DNA from 2 places in the Furfurilactobacillus entadae genome. Region 1 is predicted to be linked to the other one. Evidence: riboswitches for the same ligand, from Rfam matches in the RefSeq annotation. Region 1 holds a riboswitch; the other holds the start of a gene.

The links. A riboswitch is a leader RNA that binds a small molecule or an ion and turns the genes downstream of it on or off. The one in region 1 is predicted to bind thiamine pyrophosphate.
Region 2: linked by a shared signal. The riboswitch ahead of ACKTR5_RS06140 (ECF transporter S component) and the one ahead of thiM (hydroxyethylthiazole kinase) in region 1 are both predicted to bind thiamine pyrophosphate.

Annotation. Positions count from the first base shown of each region.
Region 1 covers NZ_BQXN01000015.1:41,578-53,724, reverse strand. The annotation lists gene thiE (thiamine phosphate synthase) at 1-429, opposite strand, end outside; gene thiD (bifunctional hydroxymethylpyrimidine kinase/phosphomethylpyrimidine kinase) at 419-1,261, opposite strand; gene thiM (hydroxyethylthiazole kinase) at 1,268-2,092, opposite strand; TPP riboswitch at 2,177-2,281, opposite strand; gene msrA (peptide-methionine (S)-S-oxide reductase MsrA) at 2,334-2,858, opposite strand; gene msrB (peptide-methionine (R)-S-oxide reductase MsrB) at 2,861-3,343, opposite strand; gene ACKTR5_RS07495 (manganese-dependent inorganic pyrophosphatase) at 3,515-4,438, opposite strand; gene ACKTR5_RS07490 (LysR family transcriptional regulator) at 4,438-5,430, opposite strand; gene parC (DNA topoisomerase IV subunit A) at 5,751-8,204, opposite strand; gene parE (DNA topoisomerase IV subunit B) at 8,264-10,339, opposite strand; partial or broken gene plsY (glycerol-3-phosphate 1-O-acyltransferase PlsY) at 10,637-11,239, shown strand; gene ACKTR5_RS07470 (aldose 1-epimerase family protein) at 11,509-12,147, opposite strand, start outside.
Region 2 covers NZ_BQXN01000010.1:52,824-64,970, forward strand. The annotation lists gene ACKTR5_RS06110 (helix-turn-helix domain-containing protein) at 1-215, opposite strand, end outside; gene ACKTR5_RS06115 (alpha/beta fold hydrolase) at 220-1,158, opposite strand; gene ACKTR5_RS06120 (M3 family oligoendopeptidase) at 1,171-2,979, opposite strand; gene ACKTR5_RS06125 (alpha/beta hydrolase) at 3,103-4,080, shown strand; gene ACKTR5_RS06130 (energy-coupling factor transporter transmembrane component T family protein) at 4,146-4,802, opposite strand; gene ACKTR5_RS06135 (ABC transporter ATP-binding protein) at 4,799-6,220, opposite strand; gene ACKTR5_RS06140 (ECF transporter S component) at 6,254-6,838, opposite strand; TPP riboswitch at 6,965-7,054, opposite strand; gene ACKTR5_RS06145 (ECF transporter S component) at 7,107-7,712, opposite strand; gene ACKTR5_RS06150 (hypothetical protein) at 7,745-8,062, opposite strand; gene ACKTR5_RS06155 (nucleoside hydrolase) at 8,271-9,242, opposite strand; gene ACKTR5_RS06160 (MarR family winged helix-turn-helix transcriptional regulator) at 9,540-10,049, shown strand; gene ACKTR5_RS06165 (hypothetical protein) at 10,143-10,718, shown strand; gene ACKTR5_RS06170 (cadmium resistance transporter) at 10,715-11,299, shown strand; gene ACKTR5_RS06175 (metal-dependent transcriptional regulator) at 11,387-12,046, opposite strand; gene ACKTR5_RS06180 (aminotransferase-like domain-containing protein) at 12,130-12,147, opposite strand, start outside.

The sequences.
Region 1 (12,147 bases):
TGATTGCGTTGGAAAAATGGGCCCACTACCAATGTAGTCAACTGCCGCCAACGTGTTTGCGGTGCGAACTTGAGCCAATGTATGGCACGAATAGCCGATGATCATGTCGGGAACGGCGGCAATGACCGCCTCGATGCGTTGATCCGTTTGACCGACGTGGATCCCGTCCGCATGGAGCGTTTGGGCTAAGTCAACGTCATCATCAACAAAAAACGGAATGCTGGCCGTTTGGCATTGTGCCCGGAGCTGTTCCCCCAACGTTAATCGGGCTGTTCCTGTTAGTGCACCAGGTCCCTTTTCACGGTACTGAAAAGCAGTGATTCCCCCGTCGATTGCCGCTGCCAACTGATCTGGCAAGGTTTGACCAGCTGGGACATCTTGTGATCCAGCCACAAAGTACGCCGTTAATTGCTTTGCGTTAAAGTTCATTGTGCCCCTCCTGCTCATCAATGGTGGCCCAATGATTCAATGGTCCGTGACCATGACCCACCGTAATCCCGTCTGTTATGGTCGCCGTGACGAATTGCTTCCCGGTGCGAATGGCAGTTTCAATGCTGGCCCCCTTCGCAAGTTCAGCGGTGATGCAGGCTGAGAGTGTGTCGCCAGTCCCGTGTGTCCTGATCGTCTCGATGCGCGGCGCGCTAAGCCAAAACGACCGGCCGTTTTCTAACAGCACAAAATCGCGAACCTGATCACTATTTGCTTCGTGACCCCCTTTAATAATAACGTTGGCGGTCCCGCGTGCTTGTAACTGCTCAGCGGCTCGTTGCATGTCCTGATCAGTCGTTATCGTCATGTTGGTTAAGGCCATTGCTTCAGGAAGATTTGGTGTGACGATGGTCGCAAGTGGCAGTAGTTCATCACGAACCACAGCAATTGCATCGTCACTAAGCAACGGTGCGCCCCCCTTAGCAATCATTACGGGGTCCACGGTTAACGGGCCAAAGTCGTAGCGCTTCAGGTTCGTCACCACCGTTTTAACCCGCGTAACGTCAGCGAGCATACCCGTTTTACAGGCTTTAATGGCGAGATCCGCTGCTAAACTAGCAAATTGCGCATCAATAATTTTTGGTGGCAGAGAAAACGCATCCTGCACCCCGAGCGTATTTTGAGCAGTAATGGCAACAAGAACAGTCGTTGCGAAGGTTTTTCGCGCCTGCATGGTCTTTAGATCTGCCTGCATCCCAGCGCCGCCGCCAGAATCAGAGCCAGCAATGGACAGTGCTTGTGGGTATTGGTCATCGTGATCAAATGCGTTCATAACGTGTTAGTCCTCCCCTAATTGAATAAATGGCGCAAGGTCGTTAGCGGTCACGCCACAGAGCGCATCTAATAGTCGAATCCCAAACGTTCCCGGTTGTCGCTCAGTTAATTGATGGTGCGTCACCGTCCAGGCGCCAATGGCCCCAAGTAACGCGGTCCCTGTGGCAATTGCGGTCAACGGTTGGTCACTAACCGCAAGGAATGCACCGAGTACACTGCTGAGCAGGTCGCCAGAACCAACGTGGGTCGCAAACAATGGCGTTCCGGCCCGGTTGATCACGACATGGTCACCGTCCGTAATGACATCAATTGGTCCAGTCGCAACCACACAGCAGCGGTACTGTGCTGCAACCGCTTTGGCCGTTTCAATGGTGGTTGACAGGCCATTTTGGTTGGCTGCATCAATTCCCCGCGTCACCGCCGTCAAGCCAGCAAGACTCGCGATTTCGCCAGTGTTCCCACGAATGACGGTCGGTTGAACCATCGCCATTAAGTGATCAAACACCTGCCGTCGTTTTGGAAGACCAACGGCAACCGGATCAACAATCACCGGAACGTGGTCCGTGTTAGCGGCTTGGCCAAGGGCCTCCATGTGCGTGACTTGGGCTGGTGTCCATGTGCCAAGGTTTAGAACAACTGCATCGGCAATGGTCAGGAGATCCGCTGTTTCTTCAGGTGCACATGACATAATGGGCGACGCGCCGATCGCGCTTAGCGCATTGGCGACCTCGTTGACTGTGACAATGTTGCTAAGGTTTAAAACCACCGGCTGGTGCGCCCTAATGGTCATTAATAAGGCCGGGTCAACGGCTGTGAACTTGTTTGTCATTGTGACAACTCCTTTTAATTACACAAAAAGGGCGCTGAACCAGGATTAATGGTCCAGCGCCCCGCTCAATCGTACCTTAAAAACCCGGGTTGCTGACCACTTTCCTACGCAAGTGTAAACTTACAGGTTCAAAGGGTCCGGCAAGTTGCCATCTCAGTTCATCAATGATGAACCCCCCTAGTGGTGTTCGCTTATTCATTATTAGCATACAGATTAATTCTTGTGCCGTCAATTCAAGCCGTTACCGATCTTGCCACTGTCGCTTGATGAACGCACTTCGCCCACCCGCTTCTTCCATTTCAAAGCGGAGCGGATTCTTTTTGTAGAAATCCTGATGATAGTCCTCAGCTGGGTAAAATGGCTTGGCATCTTCGATCTGGGTCACAATCGGTTGATCAAACCGGCCAGACGCGGCAAGTGCTGCCTTAGACGCTTCTGCCACTGATCGCTGTTCGGAACCATTCACATAAATTACCGGACGATAACTGTCACCACGGTCTTGGAATTGACCCATGGCGTCAGTTGGATCCGTTTGTTGCCAGTAAATATCAACCAGTTGTTCATATGACATAACGGTTGGGTCAAACGTGATTTTGACGGCTTCCGTATGCCCAGTTGTGTGACTGGCGACTTGCTCATACGTTGGGTTGGCCACGTGGCCGCCAGTGTAGCCGGCGACAACACTGTGGATGCCTGGAACCGTGTCAAAGGGTTTAACCATGCACCAAAAACACCCGCCTGCAAAAATTGCTGTTTCTTCTGCCATCGTTAATCCTCCTGTTGGTGTGCTTGTTGGGAAACGTTAGGAAATTGACTGATGTAGTCAGTGTACCCCTGGGCCTCTAACTGATCTGCCGGGACAAAACGGAGGGCCGCAGAATTGATGCAGTACCGTAACCCACCGGCTGCGATCGGACCATCAGTAAAAACATGGCCAAGGTGTGAGTTAGCGTCGCGGCTCCGTACTTCAGTTCGTTCCATTCCAAATGATTGATCACGGTGTTCCTGAACGTTTTGTGGTGCGATTGGCTTTGTAAATGAGGGCCACCCACAACCAGCGTCATATTTATCCAGCGACGAAAACATGGGTTCACCACTCACAATGTCAACGTAAATTCCTGGTTTATCAAACGCGTCATACTGCCCAGAAAACGGGCGTTCCGTCGCACCCTCTTGAGTGACCGCGTATGCTTCCTTACTCAACCGTGCGAGTGCGTCTTTTTTATCTTGCATTTGCAATCCCTCCACCATTATTTAAATTAACCAACTGAAGTAATAAAACACTTACTTCTCGTAAGTCTATTTTCCACGTTTTGTGCAGTGGCGCAAGTAATTTGCTCAACGGAATCGTTAACTAACAAAAAACGGCACAAAACAGATCATTACTGATCCGCTTTGTGCCGTTTAACCATGATTTGTGATTTAGAACGCTGCTTGCAATGGTGGGACAACTTGTTTCTTACGTGAAACAACCCCAGGTAAACTAGCAGTGTGGTTGGTTAAGGTCGTGTTAAAGGCCTTTTCAACAACATCAGCTGGTTCACCCCAAACGAGCAACCGTGAGTCGCTGTCTAAGATGTTTGTCACTAACACTAAGAATAAGTCGTAGCCGTTTTCTTTGGCGTCAGCAGCCATGGCAGCTTCTAACTTATCTTGGCGGGCAAACACTTCGTCAAGATCAACGGTATTGATTTGGTCAATCCGAACAGTCTTGCCACCCATGTCAAATGACTTGGCATCTTGTTCAACCAATTGTGCTTCTGACTTTGAAGCCAAGTTTGTGCCGGCCTTTAATTCTTCCAAACCGTATGTTTGGTAATCAATGTCAGCAATTTCAGCCAGGGCGATAACGGCGGCCCGGTCATCAGCAGTTGTTGTTGGTGACTTCAACAGTAATGTGTCAGAGATAATGGCCGACAACATCAAACCAGCCAATTGAGCCGGAATTTCAACCTTGACTTCGTCAAACATTTTAACCAAGATCGTGCTGGTACAACCAACGGGTTCTGCGCGGTATGAAACCGGCTGTGCCGTTTGGAAGTTGGCGATCCGGTGGTGATCAACCACGTGGGTAACCGTTACGTCAGCTAAGTCAGCAACGCTTTGTTGCGCTTCGTTGTGGTCGACCAGCATAACACTGTCAACTTCATTCGCAACGCTTGTCACGATCCGTGGTGTTGGTTCGTCAAAGTAGTTCAAGACAAACTGAGTTTCTTCGTTTGGTGTCCCTAAAGCAACTGCTTCTGTATCGAAGCCAAGGTGGTTTTGCAGGTATGAATAAGCCTTCGCTGCAACGATGGCGTCTGTATCAGGACTTTGGTGCCCGAAAATTAACTGTTTGCTCATTAGTTCTCTGCTCCTTCAGTGTGTTCACCGTATTTTCTATTGTGAATCTGCGTTAAGCGAGAAATGTAGTCTTGTTCATTCAAATAGGTTTCGAATGTATCAAGTAATTTCCCGACACGCGGAATCTCATCTTTATCTTTACGGAAAACGAACGCTAAGTCAAATTTAATTCCAGGTTCAAACTGAGCAGCGTACATGTCTGATTCTAATCCCTTAGCCAAGATGTAGCTGTTTGGTAAGGCAGTGTAGGCCCCTGTTTCAGCACTGAATTGGTAAATTTGGTCAGGCGTTGTGAAGCGCGCCACAGCATTTGGCAAATCAACCATGGCATTCTTGTAGTTTTCACGCAACACTTGGTCTAAGTAGTACTCGCGTGGGTACGTTACCCAGACGTTGTTTAACGTGTCCTTTAACCGAATCTTTTTCCGTTCAGCCATTTTTTGTTCGTGGTGAATGAATAAAAGATCTTCCGTGATGATCTTCTTTGACCGGTATGGCTTCCAGTTTTTAATGCTGTCATCTGGAAGGTACATGATTGCCAAATCGATCCGGTTATTTTCCAAACGGTCCCAGATTTCTTTTCTGGTCAACATATGGAAGTTGATCGTGATGTCTGGGTTGGCTTCGTAGTATTGAATAGCAAAGTCTTCAAAGACTGAGTATTCAATGGAGGCCAACAGACCGATGTTGATTTCACCAGAGTCAGCAGAAGTTGTTTGCTGAATTTCGTCGGTTGCACGGTTCAACACATCATAAATTTCATGAGTGGCGCCGAGCATGGTGTTCCCAGCTTCGGATAACCGGAGCTTTTTACCAACGGAGTAAAATAATGGTGCACCAACTGTCCGTTCCAGTTTTTTAATTTGTTGTGTTAAAGCCGGCTGTGTGATCCCAAGGATTTGGGCAGCTTGCGTATAGTTCATCGTTTCGGCTAATTGTAAAAAGTAGGTTAGCGTCTTTGATGAAAAAATCGTTTCTTGCTTATTTTTCATTGTGAAACCACCTTTCAAAGGATTTATTAATTGTTTTATTGGCCAAAACAAGTATAAAGTAAAACTTTTCGATACGATAATTGTACGCAAAAGTGGTCTACTCGTGCAAGTATTAGCTCCCGATCGCAATTATTTTTTAATAACTAGCCCCTAATTTTCCAAATGTGAAACTTTATGGCCCTTAACACACGGATGACCAAGGGTTTTTAATTAAAAAAAGTGTGCTCACAGTAATGTTAATACTGTAGCACACTTGGTTTTGAAGCGCTTTAAATCGTCCTGCTCAATTAATCTGCCTAATGGTTTACCCAAGCAAAACATTAATTCAAGACTAATTCTGCTTCACGACGCCGAATGGAGAGTGGTAACCCTTCCGTATCCACATCGATCACAAACGATCCATTTGAGTAACGTGCGTTCCGCTCGTGCTCAGCCGGTAAAACATCGTGGCGAACGCCGCGAGCCGTCACGATTTCGACGGGTGAAAGGGTTCGTTTTGCCAACGCAATGAAATCAATAATTTCATGCGGTGCTGTCTTCAACTCACGAAGGCACATCACCCCACGACGGGCCCGGCTGGTAACGGTCACTTCACTAACGGCCATTTTCTTTAGGGCACCGCGTTGGGTCACAATCATAACATCATCAGTTTCACTCACCAATTGACAGTTGACGACCTGATCACCGTCACGTAAGTCCATGGATTTAGCCCCGCTTGTCCGGGCACCTGTAGTCGGCACCTCAGCTAGATCAAAGCGCAAACCGTAGCCGTGTTGAGACATTAACATAACGGTCAGTGGGTCATCGCCGTCAACGTAAGCCACGTTAACGACCTGATCATCCGCCTGCTTCAGCTTTTCAAACATGCTGGCCCGTTTTTTATACGTCCGGCCTGGTAACAGGTCCATAAAGGCCGTTTGTTTGATCAAACCGTGCCGCGTTGCGATAACAAACCGCCCGCTTTCCTTTAGGCTCTTAAACGTAAAGGCGGCCATTAGCTCTTCGTCATCCGCTAAGCCAATGGATTGCGAAATGTGTTCCCCAGTATCCTTCCACCGGGCATCCGCGACTTCGTGAACGGGGCGGTAGATTAAGTTCCCCTTGTTCGTAAAGATGAACAAGTGGTCCAACGTGGATACCTTTTCAAGCAAGATTGGGTAATCCTCGTCCTTTAGCCCATTATCATCCGTAACGGATGCTTGGTATGACCGTGGTGAACTACGTTTGATGTACCCATCGTGAGAGACCATCAAAACGACGTCTTCGTCAGCCACGGTGACCGTCCGGGCAACCTTTAATTCCTCAATCTGTGCCTCAATCTGCGTAAGCCGATCAGAACCAAAGGTCTTTTTAACATCCTGCATCTGAAATCGCATGACTTTCCGCAAGGTTGCATCGTTGTCCAAAATGTCGGTCAACCGCGCAATTTCTTCCGTCAGATGATCATGCTCTTGTTGCAGTTCGGTCACATCGGTGTTCGTCAACCGGTATAACTGTAACGTAACAATGGCTTCAGCTTGAGGATCGGTGAAGGCATACTGGTCGATCAGGTTTTGTTTTGCGTCCTTCCGGTTTTTACTCCCCCGAATGGTCGCAATGACTTGATCCAGAATGGATAATGCTTTGATCAACCCTTCAACGATGTGTTGCCGCTTTTGGGCACGTTCAAGGTCAAAGTGCGTCCGTTTTGTAATGATTTCACGTTGGAAATCAATGTACGCCTGGAGGGCGGTCTTTAGCCCGATCCGTTCCGGCCGCATGTTGTGAATGGCCACCATGTTGAAATTGTAGGTGATTTGAAGATCCGTGTTTTTTAACAGGTAGTTTAAGATCCCCTGCGCATCCGCCCCGGACTTTAGTTCAACCGCAATGGTTAAGCCGTTCCGGTCGGATTCATCGCGAACTTCGACGATTCCCTCGACCTTTTTCATGATCCGAATTTCGTCCATCTTCTTGACCAACAGGGCCTTGTTGACTTCATACGGAATCTCGGTGATTTCAATTTCTTGTTTACCACCCTTAAGGGCCTTAATGGCAGTCTTAGAGCGGAGAACAATCTTACCAGCGCCGGTTTCGTACGCCTTTTTGATGCCGGCGACCCCCTGAATGATCCCCCCAGTTGGGAAATCAGGGCCCTTAACAAAGCCCATTAGATCATCAGTCGTTGCTTTAGGATGAGCCAGCAAGTAAATCAGGGCATCAATGACTTCCGTTAAATTGTGCGGGGGAATTTCGGTTGCATACCCTGCTGAAATCCCGCTCGCCCCGTTAACCAATAAGTTAGGGAACCGGGCTGGTAGAACAGTGGGTTCATTTTCTGTGTCATCAAAGTTCGGAACAAAATCAACCGTCTCTTTGTCGATGTCTTGCAACATCGTTCCAGAAATTTTACTCAACCGGGCTTCCGTATACCGCATGGCAGCCGGCGGATCGGCGTCGATCGACCCGTTATTCCCGTGCATCTCAATGAGGGGTGCACGGAGTTTCCAGTCTTGACTCATCCGCACCATGGCTTCATAAATTGATGAATCACCATGGGGGTGATAGTTACCCATAACATTTCCGACAGACTTTGCTGACTTCCGGAATGCCTTATCATACGTGTTGCCATCCTTGTTCATTGCATACAAGATCCGGCGTTGAACGGGTTTTAGCCCATCCCGAATATCAGGAAGTGCCCGATCTTGAATGATGGATTTCGAGTAACGCCCAAAGCGTTCACCCATCACATCTTCCAAGGTCAGTTCCTGAATGTGTTGTTCATTTTCAGCCACAAACGCGACTCCTCTCTCGCTAAGATTAACTCTGATTGCGTCCTACTGACACTTTTGGACTAGTCGGTCGGTTGGTCCCAAACGGTGATCGTTGGACCAGTGCTGGTTGAATCGGTTGATTCAGCGGTCAATGACACACTGTCAGTCGCTTCGGTATCTTCATCCACATTATGGGCGGAATTAACAGCCGCATTGTCTAAGATCGAACCGTCCTCTTCTAAGTTAAAGGCGACGTTTTCTTCAATCCACTTACGTCGTGGTTCAACTTTATCGCCCATTAAGGTCGTCACCCGCCGTTCAGCTAAGGCCGCGTCATCGATCCGCACCCGGATCAATGTTCTTGTGTGTGGATCCATGGTCGTTTCCCATAGTTGGTCCGCGTTCATTTCCCCAAGCCCTTTAAACCGTTGGAGTGAGTAACCGCGGCCAATCTTCTTTTCCTTGGTCCCAAGCTCGGCGTCCGTCCAGGCGTATTCAATCTGCGTCTTTTTTCCAACCCCACGTTGAAGCTTATACAGCGGTGGTAAAGCAATGTACACCCGGCCAGCGTCGATCATTGGCCGCATGTACTTATAAAAGAACGTTAACAGGAGGATCTGGATGTGGGCACCATCATCATCGGCATCCGTCATGATGATGATTTTGTCGTAGTTGGCATCCTTGATGTTAAAGTCAGCCCCAACACCGGCACCGATCGTGTAGATCATGGTGTTGATTTCTTCATTTTTGACGATGTCTTGTAACTTAGCCTTTTCGGTATTCAAGACCTTCCCTCGCAGTGGCAGAATGGCTTGGAACTTCCGATCACGCCCTTGTTTAGCTGAACCACCGGCAGAATCACCCTCGACTAAGAATAATTCATTGCGTGATGAGTTCTTCGACTGTGCGGGCGTTAGCTTTCCAGAGAGGAGCCGTTCTTGACGACCCTTCTTCTTCCCGTTACGGCTTTCGTCCCGGGCCTTTCTAGCAGCTTCGCGCGCTTGGCGTGCTTGCAAGGACTTTCTGATGAGCATTTGGGCAAACTCCCCGTTCTCCATCAGGTAAAAGCCCAGTTGCTCGTTAATTACGTTATCGACGATTGTCCGCGCTTCGTTAGTTCCGAGCTTGTCCTTCGTCTGACCTTCAAATTCCAAAATTGCTTCTGGAATCCGCATAGAGATAACCACGGATAGCCCTTCCCGAACGTCGGAACCCTCAAGGTTTTTATCCTTGTCCTTTAACAGACCAACCTTGCGCGCGTACTCATTGAACGCCTTGGTCCAGGCTGAGCGTAACCCAGCTTCATGGGTCCCACCACCAGGTGTCCGCACATTATTAACAAACGAAAGGGTCGTTTCCGAGTACCCATCGTTATACTGAGCGGCCACTTCAACTTCGACACCCTCTTTGTTTCCGTCAAAGTACATGACGTCACCCAGGGTGTCCTTGTCCTCGTTTAAGTAAGCGACAAATTCCTTGATGCCATCAGGGAAGAGGAAGGTCTCCGCCCGCTCTTGATCAGCCCGTTCGTCTGTTAACGTTATCTTGACGTTTGTCAGCAAAAATGCTGATTCACGGAGCCGTTCTTCTAACGTATTAAAGTTATAAACGGTGGTTGTAAAGACGCTTGGGTCTGGTTTGAAGGAAACCGTTGTTCCGTTAGCCTCTTTGGTCTTGCCTAACTTCACAAGGGTTCCCACTGGTTGGCCACCGTTTTTAAAGTCTTCCTGGTATTTTTGACCGTCTTTCACGATGGTCACCGTTAACCATTCAGATAATGCGTTAACAACGGAAGAACCAACTCCGTGAAGACCACCAGAGGTCTTATAGCTCCCCTCGTTAAATTTACCACCGGCATGGAGCACGGTGAAAATAACTTCGGGCGTTGGGATACCAGATTCGTGCATTCCCACTGGCATCCCCCGGCCATGATCGCGAACCGTGATCGAGTTGTCTGCATGAATGGTCACGTTGATTTCTTGACCAAATCCTGCTAAAGCCTCGTCAACCGCGTTATCCACGATTTCATAAACCAAGTGATGAAGGCCCCGGCCGTCGGTTGATCCGATGTACATCCCCGGACGCTTCCGAACGGCTTCGAGACCGTGTAAAATTTGAATGCTTGATGCGTTGTAATCCTCGGCTGATGAAGCCATGTCAACATCCTCTCTCAATTAGACTATCTAAATTAAAATAACACACAAACCGCGTTGGGGCACACTTAATTTTGTTAACCATCATTATTTCGTCATTAATGCGCCAATCATTAAACGCGTTATCGTGATTCATTTTAGCATAATGCGAACAAACGTTCTACAACAAAAAAGACCGCATTTACCCCAATCTGTTTCGCATCATGAGCAATTCGACCACGATTCGCGGTGGATTTGGCAGCGGAGTGGCTTCATGATAAAATGAAGGGCATTAACTACGCTAACGTAAGGAAGTTGCTCATGCTTAAACTACTCATCATGCTCGTGGTTGCCTATTTACTGGGGGCCATTCCGACCGGCGTTTGGATCGGTAAACTATTCTTTCATAAGGACATTCGTGAGGAAGGTTCTGGAAATATCGGCACCACCAATACCTACCGGGTCCTTGGTAAAACGGCTGGAACGACGGTGATGGTCATTGATATCTGTAAAGGCGCACTGTCCACGCTGCAACCAGTGATCTTTGGGGCACCAGTCGTCCATGGAATTGTCATCAATGGGTTACTCATCGGCTTAGCGGCCATTCTTGGGAACACGTTCTCCATTTTTGACGGGTTCAAAGGTGGTAAGGCCGTGGCAACCAGTGCCGGGATTCTTGCTGGTTATAATTTCCCCTTTTTCCTCATCGCCTGTGTCATCTTTGCATCACTGGTTTACATCACCAGCATGGTTTCCGTTGCTTCGATGGCCGCATTAACAATCATTACATTCATGTCCCTGTTATATCAAGACGGGATTTTAACCACTGTCGCCTTTGTGCTCACGTTGTTTATTATTTACCGTCACCGAAGTAATTTGGACCGCATTAAAACTGGGACGGAGCGGATGGTGCCGTTTGGCTTATACCGGCGCTACCGCCTCACCCATCCCATTAAGGTGCACGAGAAAGACGCACCCGCTGATTCTGATAAAAACGCTGCACCATCTGCGGCGTCTGAAAACCAAGTACCCACAGATAAGGCTACTGATGAGTCGTCCTCAGCGGCTAATCAATCATGATTGATGGAACTCGTCTGGATTGCCCGGACGAGTTTTTTTGATGCCTTAATTTGCACCAGAATAACGCCCATCGACATGTGTCGGTAGGCGTTATTTTTGCTCCAAATGTTTAGTTAAAAGAACTCTAATGCGTAATCTGCATTAAAGGTGGCTTGTGACGCAAGGTGATGGATTCCCGCCTTTGTGGCTAAATCGCCAGTGGCATCAATGGCATCCGCGATCCCCCACCATGGTTCAATGCAAACAAACGGCGCTTTTTGTGGAAACGGTGACCAGATGCCGACGTAATCGGCGTTAGCAAGTGTCATGGCAACCCCGTGTTCATTCACATCGGACGTCAACGTCAGCGTTGTTTCACGTTGATCGAGCTTTAGGATCTTAGCGTCATGTTCAAACAATGCGTGATCGAGCGTCACTGGGTGCGTAAAATCGAGGGTTGTTGGATGATTTTGGTCACTAAACGGCCCCACCAACTGGACCGACGGATATGTTTGCGCTGGACTTGCAGCAATCGTATAATCCTCAAATTCGCCAGTCTTTTGACCCAACGGAACGTTAAAGCCCGGATGCCCACCAATGGAGAAATACAGCGGTTCTTGCCCGGGGTTAGCAACCCGATATTCGACGCTAAGGTGGCGGTCTAACAGACTAAACAAGATGTCTAGTTTGAAGGCAAACGGATACTGTTCACGACTGGTCGCATCGTCCATTAACGTAAACGTCACACTCGTTGCTGTTTGAGCGGTAACCGT
Region 2 (12,147 bases), on a different contig from region 1:
TTACCCGTAAGGTAATCCAGTGAAACATCGAAAAATTCGGAGAGTTTGCGGACTTCAATGTACGAGGGGGTCCGAATGCCACGCTCCCAGTTACCAATTTGCGAAGCGGTATTTGGTTTTTCACTGGGGGTCAAATTCTGATTTAAAGCATTGGCCAGTTGGTCGAGCGTAATGTGGCGCCCGCGGCGAATCGCGCGTAAACGTTCAGGAAACATTCTGTCACTTTCTTTCTAGGGGAGTCTGATGATTGCTTAACCACTCTAATAGTACCGCATACACCCGTTCACGGTCACCCTCATTTAGGATTTCGTGGCGCATTTGTGGCCATAAATGTAACGCTACGTCGTTAAAGCCAGCATGACGGAGGCGTGCGGTGTGCCGTTTTGGCCCGTGACCAAAGCCACCGACAGGATCATCTTGGCCACTCATGAAAAGCATCGGCATGTGGGAATCAATACCTTGGTACCAGTGCCGCCGCGTTGATCGATCAGCAAGTTCAAACAGCACATTAAAGCCATTGTTGGTAAACGTAAAACCAGCGAGAGGATCATGGTTATAAGCGTGCACATTTTCGGGATTTGCAGAGAGCCACTGAAACGGCCAGGATTCTGGAAACCGCCGGGCGTAACCGCCAAAGGCCATGTTGTCGAGGAAATGGTTGGGACGTTTTGGCGCCAGTTTGTTTAGGAGGGCTGTTACGGGCCGGCCAAGGATAAGCGCCGGATTACGGGCAGCGGAGCCAATGATGACAGCGCCGTCCACCCAGCTATCGTAGCGGGTTAAGAACAGCTGCACGATCATGGCACCTATTGAGTGCCCAAGAAGAATGTGGGGTTGGTCAGGATAGTCATGCCGGAGTCGTTTTGCCACCACGAGCTCATCGTCAATAAGGTGGGTGACCGGATCATGCGCCCCAAAGTAACCAAGTGGGGAGTGGCCAACGGTTTGACCGTGACCCAGATGATCTGCACCGGCAACCACCCAGCCGTGCGCGCTCATGAAGGTCGCAAAGTGAGCATAGCGGTTAATGTGTTCAGCCATTCCATGAACGATTTGTAGCGTTCCAACGATGGGGGTTGGGGGTGTCGGTAGCCACTGGCGGCCAACCAGTTGGTGGTGACGATCCGTCGATGGGCAGGTAAACGTCGTACTCGACATACGGTTCACCTCCTAAACAAGTGGATCAGACAACTTCATAAAGGCGTCAATGTCCTTTTTAACAAGGTCGGCACCAGCTTGCCAAAAGTCTGGCTGGGTCAGATCAACATCAAGGTGCTTTTTCGCCAATTCTTCCGTGGACATGTTGGCCGTGTCGCGAAGCAGTGCGATGTATTGGTCCTCAAAATCATCCCCAGAAGCCTGGGCCTTGGCGTAGATCCCGAGGCTAAACAGGTAGCCAAAGGTGTACGGGAAGTTATAAAACGGAACGTCGTCAATGTAGAAATGTAACTTGCTGGCCCAGAAATGGGGATGATACGTACCAAGGTGATTGGAAAAGGCCCACTTTTGAGCAGCAAGCATTAAATCGTTTAACCGTGCAGGGGTGACGGGACCAGTCAGTCGTTCCTTATAGTAGTTGGTCTCGAATAGGTACCGGGCACGAATATTCATGAACATGGCAACTGGATTGAGGAGCTTTGTGTCCAATAGGTTCAACTGCTCGCCAACGGAACTAGCAGCCTGAACGTTTGCGTCAGCGACCACCAATTCGGCAAACGTTGAAGCAGTTTCAGCGACGTTCATGGCATAATCACGGCGCATGGTGGGCAGATCCTTCACAACACTATAATGGAAGGCGTGGCCCAGCTCATGAGCGACGGCTGACGCATCTTCTGGTGTGCCAGTATACGTTAAAAAGATTCGTGATTCCTGTCGTTCAGGCACATCCTCCATGTAACCGCCAGGCTGTTTGCCAGGGCGGTCTTCAACTTCGATCCACTGATTGTCAAAGGCGGTTTGGGCCAGGTGAGCCATTTGGGGGCTAAAGTGATTAAAGTTTTTGATGATGAAGTCCGCGGCATCATCGTAATCAATGTGTGGTTGGGTAAAACCAGCAACGGTAATGGGCGCTGATTGATCCTGCCAGTCGTATGATGACTTGCCAAGCAGGGCAGCCTTCCGATCCATGTATGGAATAAACATTTCCTTGTTGGCTTCCACAACGTTCCACATGGCTTGAAGTGTCTGCCGGCTCATCCGGTTTTGTTCCAGCGGCGCCTTTAGGAAGTCAGTCGTGTTGTGGAGCCGATCGACTTGTAAACGGAAGCCAGCAAGGTGATTGAGTGTGTCCGCTGCCACGGCCTCTTGTTGCCCCCATGCAGATTCATAGGCGGCCATGAGGTGGTCTCTGGTCTGATTATCAGCGGCCCCGGTGAGTTGGTTTAGGGCTTGACCAGCAGAAAGCGTCTGCTGATGGCCAAAAGCATCGGTAAACGGCACTGCGACTTGACCGGCAATGGTGTCATAGTGCGTACTCCACCCGGTTAAGCCGTCAACAGAGAGCTGATTAATAACACTTTCGGTGGCTTCATCTAATTGTTCATTGGCATGAGTGCGTAGTTCGGTAAGGTTAAAGGCAATCGGTGCGAGGGCTGGTGTGGCAACAAGCGTGGTGAACGCGTCATCACTGACCGTCGCAAGACGTTTACCAAGTGTTACGTCAAGATCGGCAAACTTAGCGGAAACCTCGTTTAACCGCGCGATTTTTGGCGCAATGGCGTGGTTATTGAAATCAGCAGATTGGTGAGCAGTCCAAAAGACGCTGAGTTCCTTTAAACCATCGGCAGTCTCATCACGCGTGACAATGTAGGCCGTTAGTGCTGAGTAAGCGGGTGCATCAGCGGTCAGATCCAATTCAGCAAGGGTCTGTGTTAACGTTGCGATACTTGCGGTCAGCGCTGTTAAGCGCGCGGCGGCTTCTGGTGACTCGAAACCACCGGGGAAAATGTTGTCGAGAGCCCACGTTTGTTGATATTTCATGATGGTGCCTCCTAAAAGTGAACATTATGTTACGGCCATTATAGCAGTCATTTGCGAGGAACACCCGTTGAAGAAGGCTGGCAGGCGTGGTAAGGTGAACAAATTAGTATAGGGGGTCAATAAATGAAACAGAATCAAAATCGCCACGGCAAAAGTTCTCATGGTCACCGCCGGGCATGGGTCGTTAGTCTCATTGTGCTGGTTTGTTTAGTCTGCGGTGGTTTATTGGCCGCGGGGACGTACTTTTTCCAGGTGGCGGAGGTGCGGAGCCACAAAGCGTTTATCAATAATCAACCGTTAAAACATAGTGATCCACTGTATGGTCGTGATCAGTGGTTTAAAAAGCAGCACAAACAGCGGTGGACCATTACAGGTCAACCCGGGCAGTTAAAGCTTGTTGCTGATTACTTGCCAGCAGCAACTCCCACAAAGAAAACGGTGGTGATTGCGCACGGGTTTGGGGGGAACAAAGACAAAATGGCGGCCTATGGGACCATGTTTCATGACATGGGCTTTAACGTGCTGATCCCGGATGATCGGGCGGCCGGGCAGTCACAGGGGAAGTACATTGGCTATGGCTGGCTAGATCGGCGTGATTATGTAAAATGGCTTAAACAAGTTGTGCAAAAAAATGGCGCAGACAGTCAACTGCTGATGTTTGGTGTGTCGATGGGTGGCGCAACGACCATGATGGTCAGCGGCGAACCGGATGTCCCTAAACAAGTTCGGGCCTACATCGAGGACTGTGGCTACACATCGGTGAAGGATGAAATCAGCTATCAGGCAAAGTCGATGTATGGACTCCCCGCATGGCCACTAGTGGGGATCGTGAGTGAAATCAGTCAGATTCGCGCCGGGTATAATTATGCGGAAGCCAGCTCGGTGAATGCGGTGAAGAAAAATGATAAACCGATGTTCTTTATTCACGGTGATAAGGATACGTTCGTGCCAACCAGCATGGTTTATAAAAATTACCGCGCTGCTGGCGGACCAAAATCGCTATGGATCGTGAAGGGGGCAAAACACGCTGCCTCATTCCGGCATGATCCAACGGCCTATCAAGCACACATCCAAGCGTTTTTAGATCAACATTTTAAATAATCCTTGTCGTAAAAAAATCGCTTCTTCATTGACTTGTCGTCAACGAAGAAGCGATTTTTTTAGACTTACGATAACGAGCTAAACAACACGGCCTGTAGGCAAAGTAAGCTAATGCCAGCGACCCAATAATTCCAGATTGGAACCGAAACGACAGTCACGTGTGTTCGGGGCGCATTTTCAGTAAAGCCGTGAGAAGTCATGGCCTCGGCCAAATTTTCGGACCAGTTAAGGGCGGCCACGATGGCCTTGAAAAGCAGCTGTGGTGACCAGAAATGAAGCGTGATGCCGCGCATTTGAGCACTGGCCCGAATGATGGTGACCTCGCGACGAATCTGTGGCACAAAGTTAAGCGCACCAACCATGCCGTAAACAAAGGTTGTCGGGAGGTGGGCATTTTGTTCCAGTGAGGCCAACGTTTTTGCAGGGGTCGTTGAAAACGTAAAGAGGCCGCCGAGGCCAGCATAGGCGTAGATCCGGGTGGCAAGAACCCAAGCAAAGTGGGCGTTTTGACCACTCGTTGTGAACCGGATGGAACACCAAATCCCGACTGCGGGGATGAGTGGAATGAGGGCGAGACGAACAAACGATACTAAGGGCGCACGTCGCCAACACATAATAAAGAGACTGATGATAAGAATCAAAACATTGGCCCAGATGACGCTGGTAAACGAAATTTCGATACCGATCAAAAGAATTAAGCTGAGGAGAATGGTTGGGTTCATAGGGAAGCCTCGTAGTGGAGTTGGTGATTGATTAGGTGGATGTGCCGATCTGCGTAGTGGACCACATCCGTGAGTTGGTGGGTAATCATGATAATCGTGTGGCCATGTTGATGAACCGCCTCATGTAGTAACTGAAGCATTTGGTGCGTTGACGTTAAGTCTAAACCGGTGAGTGGTTCATCCAGGAGCAGCGTATCCGTCCCCATGATCAACATCAATAAGAGCTGTAATTTTTTCTTTTGGCCCTCACTAAGCGTGTAGACGACGCGGTCTAATAAATCGGCGAGGCCGAGGTCGCTAAGCGTGGCATCAACTTTAGCGGGTGTCCATTCAGTGGAGACTTGGTGCGTCTGGCTAAGGGCCAGTTCCTCTGCAACCGTGATGCGCAAAAACTGACTGCTGGCCTGTTGGAAGACCAACGCGACGTGTTTTGCATACTGTTGGCGGCGGATTTTGTTGAGGTCAGTCTGCCGCCAAGTAATGGTTCCCGTGTACGGTTGTAACCGTGCCAGTGCATTGAGCAACGTTGATTTCCCCGTTCCGTTAGCACCAGTAATAACGGTGAGTTGTGCCTGAAACAGGCTTAACGAGGTCGCGGTCAGTAAGGGTGTTTGGTGGCCGACCGTGAGCTCGTTGAGGTCAAATTCCGATGCTGTCTGAACGACAGGGGAAAGTGATTGTGGTTGATGAGCATGTGCCGCAAAGTCGGTAAACCGAGTGGCCGTTTCGGTGACTGTTGCCGGATGAATCTGCTGACGAGTCGGATCCAAAACGTAAAGTTGATCGATCCGGTCACGATAGTCTGATAGATCATGGTCGGCAATGAGAATCGTTTTATGATGATTGGTGGCTAACTCGCTCAACCGGTCTAACAAGACCGTACGGGCCTCAGGATCAACGTTTGCAAAGGGTTCATCCAGGAGGATCACGCGCGATTCAAGCGCAACAATTAGGGCAAGCGAAACCTTTTGCTGCTCGCCACCGGATAGGGTGGTAAATTGCCGGTCCGCAAGGTCGGCAACATTGGCGAAGGCCAGAGCGTTTCTAACCTTATCAGGAATGACTGCTGGATTGAGCTGTTGGTTTTCCAGTGCAAAAACGAGCTCTTCACGGGGAGTGGGCATAGCGAACTGTTCACCGGGATTTTGAAACATCATGGCAACCAGTGCGGTTCGGTCGTTAGGCGCCAAGACGTTAACGTCCTGACCGGCGATGGTGATGTGCCCCTGCTCTTGGTGGCCCGTAAACGCAGGGTAAAGTCCGGCGACCAGCTTCAGAAACGTCGATTTGCCAGTTCCTGATGGGCCCGTCAGTAAATTAAACGTGCCGTCGAAAACGTCAAGTGACTGATCGTTAAGGACTGGTTGTTGCTGTGCATCATAATAAAACGTAACGTGATCGAGATTAATCAATGACATAATGGTTCACTTTCATAAAAGGTAAATGTAACGTTAGGCGCGCCGATCCAGGAGGTGCGAGCGGTCGAGAAGTTTCGTAACCGCGGCAACAAGGAGGCCGCCAAACAGCCACATTGAGATGACCCGGGTGGTGAACAAGCCGATTAGCATCCCGGGGTGAAAGGCACTGTAACCAGAGCGAGCAAGGTCCCAAATAAACGTTACGATGGCTGTGGTGACAGCAGATAGCGAGAGGGACCATAAGTCATAACGGCGGTAGCGCGTAAACGCGAAACCTAGTTCAGAACCAAACCCCTGAATAAAGCCAGAAAGGAGGGTGCTGGGGCCCCACTGTCCACCAATGATGGCCTCAACAGCGGATGCCAGGAGCTCGCCGATGGTGGCAGAACCAACTTTCCGAAGCATGAAGGCGGCGAGTGGACCAGCCATGGTCCAGAGCCCCAGCAGGGCGTCATTGGCGAATGGTGCCAACCCAAATGGTGTTAGCAACAGGGTAAGTCCGTTGTACAAAAAACCAACGGCAAAGAAAATGATTCCCATGAAAATCGCCATGATCGTGATTAAGATGACGTCACGAAGGTGCCATGAATTGTGATGTGGTGCTGATTGATGTTGCATAAAAAGTTCCTCCTATTGGTAATGTTACCGGACATTAGGAACCGCTATTTGAGACATAAAAACCCCGACACAGATAGAGTCTGTGCCGGGGCGCAATTGCGACATTGAAAACAATCCAAATTAACGGATTGTTGTGACGTATCTCCCTTCGCCGGTACTAACCGGAGCAGGTTCAATGGGTCTTATCTCAGCCAAACGGCACCCCAGATCTATTTAAACTACGCTCATCATAGCGAATACTTAGCAGAAATTCAACAAGTAATGTCCGTTAATTTGACCGACGAACGCGGAGGATTGCCCCACCAATGATTGGCACGATGATAACACCGGCAATCATTTCTGCAATTCCGTTTGTCCCAACCAAGGAAAGGAGCAGCCACATAAATGTGCCACTGTGAGGAATTCCAGGGAAGTAAACGTGGAAAATGGCAATGGTTGCCCATGCGCTCAAAACAACCAGTGCGGTGTTAGTGAAGGAGGCCAAAAAACCGGAAAGGACAAGCCCTAATCCCTGACGGTGACGCTTAGCCAGTGCCTGGAACGTGTACCCGACGACAAGGCCGATCATGATTCGGGGAACTAAGGCGGTCACAGGATTTCTAAACAGGAAGGCCCCAATGTTGTACGTGGTGGTCCAGGCTTGAATCAGTGAAGCTAACCCCCAGACACCACCGATGAGGGCGCCCCACCACGGTCCGAGCAGAATGGCAGCAATGGCGACGGTAAATTGAATGATGGTAATTTGCAAACCGATAACCATTAACCCCAAGGGAATGTATCCTAAAAAGGGAACAATGACCTGCACGATGATAATGGCAATAAAAAGTGCGGCCAACACGAGATTTCTAGTGCTAGCGCTAGTAGATGTTTTCATGGTAACGAGCTCCTTTATGTTATGGGAACGGATTAAGCAAGTAGCCGCATCACGCCCATGATGATGTTGTAAAACCAAAGAATGGCACTAACTAAACATAATCCACCAATCAGTAACAGGGTGAGCCAACCAAGGCCAGCCGTTGCGCCACTTGTAAAGCCAACCGCAACGATCCAAAAAAAGCTCCCAAAAGCAATAATGGTTGGTAACAGTTGACTCCAAAAAGCGCGGGCTGCATCACGAGTAACGTCTCGTTGCCCAGCTGCAACGATCCAAACGATTAGCGGAAAGATAACTGGTAAAAATAAAATGCTGAGGTAACAAAGGGCTGTTAACACTTTATGTGCCATGGTCACCGCCGCCTTTCCTAAATGATTACGTTCATTTTACGCTAGCAGGACGATTGACGCCAAAGTTTTTAATTGACCCAGGTGGAAAAATCGTGACGGCGACTAAACGACGCAATCATTTAGGATTACGTCATGAATCCGCATAAAAAGCGACCGCTTCCTGATTTGTTAGGAAACGGTCGCTTCAAATTGAGCAGAATATGAATGATTAATGTTGGGCAAATAAGTTGGTCAACAAGTCCATGAAATGGGCAAGGTAACGATCCTTATCAACATCAACGGCAACCTTCATGTTAGTCGTTGGGTCATTCAGTCGAGCTGAATCACCAATGGTCCGACCAATATCAGCAGAGTTAGCAGGGTCATCATGAGTGACCTTCATGTTTAAATCAATCAACTTAGCGTAGCTTGAATCGATTGAGATTCCAACAGCCAATGGGTCGTGAATGGCACAACCATTTTTATCAATGTCTAAATCGTAGTAAGCGTCAATGTAGTAGTCGGTAATGTCAGCAAATTTTTCACCGGCAACCGTTCCAAGATCACGCCATTGTTGCGTTTCCTTTTTAGTCAAAAGGGTCCGCAGAGTCACGTCTAACCCAACCATGGTGGAGCGCAATGGTGAGCGGAAGACACGGTCAGCGGCCGCGGGGTCCTGGTTGATGTTGGCCTCTGTAAAGGCCGTTACGTTACCAGGAACAGTCAAGGCACCACCCATGAAGGTCATGTTACCAATCAGGTTAGCGATGGTTGGATCCTTTTGAATTGCGGCATCAATGTTTGTTTGTGGGCCGGTTGGCACCAAAATCAAATCATCGCCGTATTCATGTGCAGCATCGATGATGAAATCGATCCCTGAATTTGCTTCAACTGGGCGACTTGCTGCAGGAATTTCAACTTCCCCAATCCCGTTGACCCCATGGATCTTTTGACTGATTTCCATAACGTCAAAGTGATCTGTTGTGCTGGAATGTGCGTCACCTAGGAAAACGGGAACGTCTGTTGCACCCAATAGGGCTAACAAGTTGAGCGAATTCTCCGCTGACTTGTCTACCAAAACGTTACCATATGATGAAACGATCCCAATTAAATCAACTTCTGGTGAAGCAACTGCATAGGCGATGGCGAGTGCGTCATCCACCCCAGTGTCTAAATCCAGAATCATTTTCTTTGTTGCCATTTTATAACCCCCACAAATGTCAGATTAAAAGCTGTAAACTGTCCGATTACTTCCCTCATAATAGACGAATGTAAGCCCTTTCTCAAGTGAAATGGCTAATTTCTCATGTCATTGTTAATTAAATAGATTAAATAATGCTTAGATGACCGAAGACTGGTGATAAAACATCGGTCGAGTTAGTCAAAGGGCTTGACCATGCGGTTGTTTAAAAGGATAATAATTAAAATTGTAGTTCATTATAATGTGTATTATAGTTTTTAATGGCAAATAATCACCGAGGATTTAGGGTAGTGAGAGATGAATGATGAAAAGAAGCAGGCACCATCCGAACTAAACGTCAATGAGGTTGTTGAACTGTTACAGCGCGGGTATTTGGGCAGCTTTCGAATTATTGAAAAGGTCCTAACAACACTGCCGATGAAATATGGCACAAACTGGGCAAGTTTGTGCATGCTCAATCAACTAGCGGAAGACCCAAATGTGTCCGTTAACCAGTTGGCGGAGCTCAATCACATAAGTACCGGGGCGGTTTCATTACGAACCCGGGATTTACTGAGTCAGGGATTAATTGAGATTCAGATCGATAAGGATGATCGCCGGCGCCGGCATCTTTCCATTACTGAGGCCGGGCGGGCGTTACAAGAAAACCAGGTCAAAGAGGCGCGGCTAACTGCGGAATTGTTACTTCAGCAGGTCAGTTACGACGATGTTATGAGGATGCAGGCTTGTTTTGACGATTTATCGGTAATTTTGGATGGGCGGCTTGAAGCGTGGAACCAGTCATCACTTGCCTCAGACGAACGCTAGTGTGAAATTTTTGGTGTTCTGATTGGGGAACCGCAATGTTTCCGCCAAACGTGGCATAATAAACACCATTAACAACAAGTGAGGATCAGTCTCATGTGGACGGTAATTTTAAGTTTACTGGTATTATTTTATTTTATTCAGGGACAATTTGCTTTTGAACGTCCAACACGATTACGATATTGGGTGCTCCCCATTTTTGCGCTGGTGATGTTCAGTCAAACGTTTAAGGTCACGGCGGCTAACGTCTGGATTGCTGTTGCAATGGTTGGTCTTGGTATTATTATCGGGATCTTGCAGGGACGTTACGCAACCATCCGGCCCCTTCTCGGTGCGAGTGGTGAAGCACGCGTTGAGGTGAAGGGCGGCTGGTTGTACCTTGCTGGCTGGGCTGTTATGCTCATCGTTCAGTTAGGGATGGAAGTCATTTTTGCACACCATGCCCTCACCGTGAAGGAGGTTTCAAACGAAGCCTTTCAAAGCGTGATTGACGAGTTGTTTCCAATCCGGCGACTCCAAGGGAGTGGTTGGTGGGTGCTGTGGGCGTTAACGGCTGGTTCAGGACTAGCGTATACATTAACGTTAATGCACCGTTCAGAAGGCTTTCGTGCAACCATCAAACGTCATGCTCATCGCAATGATCGGCGGGCAGAACGGAGGCACCATCAGTGATCCGAGTGATGATTACAGCCGGTGGAGCGTTTTTAGCGACCAACATGGACGATCTCTTGTTGTTAATTATGTTTGCCGGGTCAGCGAAAACAAAACGCCAGTGGCGTGCTGTTATATGGGGGCAACTGTCAGGAATCGTTACGCTAATTGCCGTAAGTTGGCTCCTGAGCTTTGGACTGATGAAGTTTGCCCCGTCATGGATCAGTCTTCTGGGGATCATTCCAATTGCGGTTGGGGTGCTCGATTTGTGGCATGAACGTCACGGGTGGGCAGAGGCGCCCGAATTGAAGCAGGCCAAGGTTCGAGCCGTTTCCGTTCCGTTAGTATGGAGTGTGACGGTTGGGGATGGTGGCGATAATCTGAGTGTCTACATTCCGCTATTCGCGAAGCAAACGGCAGCGGACATGACAATGACAATTGCAATCTTTTTCATGTTAACCATCGCCTGGCTCTGGCTGGGCCGCCGCTTAGCACAAACGAAGGTGGCCGTTGTAATTGTGGAGCGCTTTAGCACGTGGCTGATGCCAGCCCTGTTAATTCTGGTTGGGAGCGTCATTTTATGGCACGGATTTATCCACTAGCCTAATTAAATTAATCTAAAACACCCCGTGTCCTTAGATCGTTCGCTAAGGACACGGGGTGTTTTGGTTGGGGCACAGGGGCACCCGTTATTTTGCTTCAGGAGTTGTTACGAACACATTGTTGGCAGCTTTAAAACTAACGTCAACATGGTCGCCTGCATCAGTGGTTAAGGTGATTGGGCCTTCAAAAGGTGCGTGCGCCGAAACGGTGTACGTTTGGCCAACCACGAAGTTCAGGCTTTCTAAGTATTCTAACAGGTCGTGGTTATCGACAAAACGGGACAGCGCGATCACAGTGTTATCGGTCACGTCAGCTAACGCTAAGCGACTGCCCTCAACGTAGTGGCCAGCTTGATCTGGAATGGCCCCACCATGGGGACAATGGTCAGGATGGTCCAAAAAATCATCCATGGCGTCAATCATGTGATCACTGGAGCTGTGTTCCAATTGTTCCGCTTCCTGGTGAACCGTGGCGAGTGTATAGCCAAGCTTTTCGAAAAGGAAGCACTCCCATAACCGGTGCTTACGAACCAATTCTTCTGCTGCGGCCCGACCTGAATCTGTGAGTGAAATGCCAGCGTAGGGCGTATGAGCGACTAGCCGTTCTTCGACCAATTTATTGATCATTTCTGTCACAGAAGCAGCTGCAATGTTGAGACTCAACGACAGCTGCTTGTTTGAAACTTTTCCAGAAACGCCACCTAACTCAAAGATCATCTTTAGGTAGTCTTCCTTCATAGGGGTCATTATTTTCCACCTGTCATTATAAAATTTGTGTCACATCATTTATAGTCCATTTAGGTGGAAAAGACAACTGACGGTTACCTAAATCACTGGTCAAGCACCGA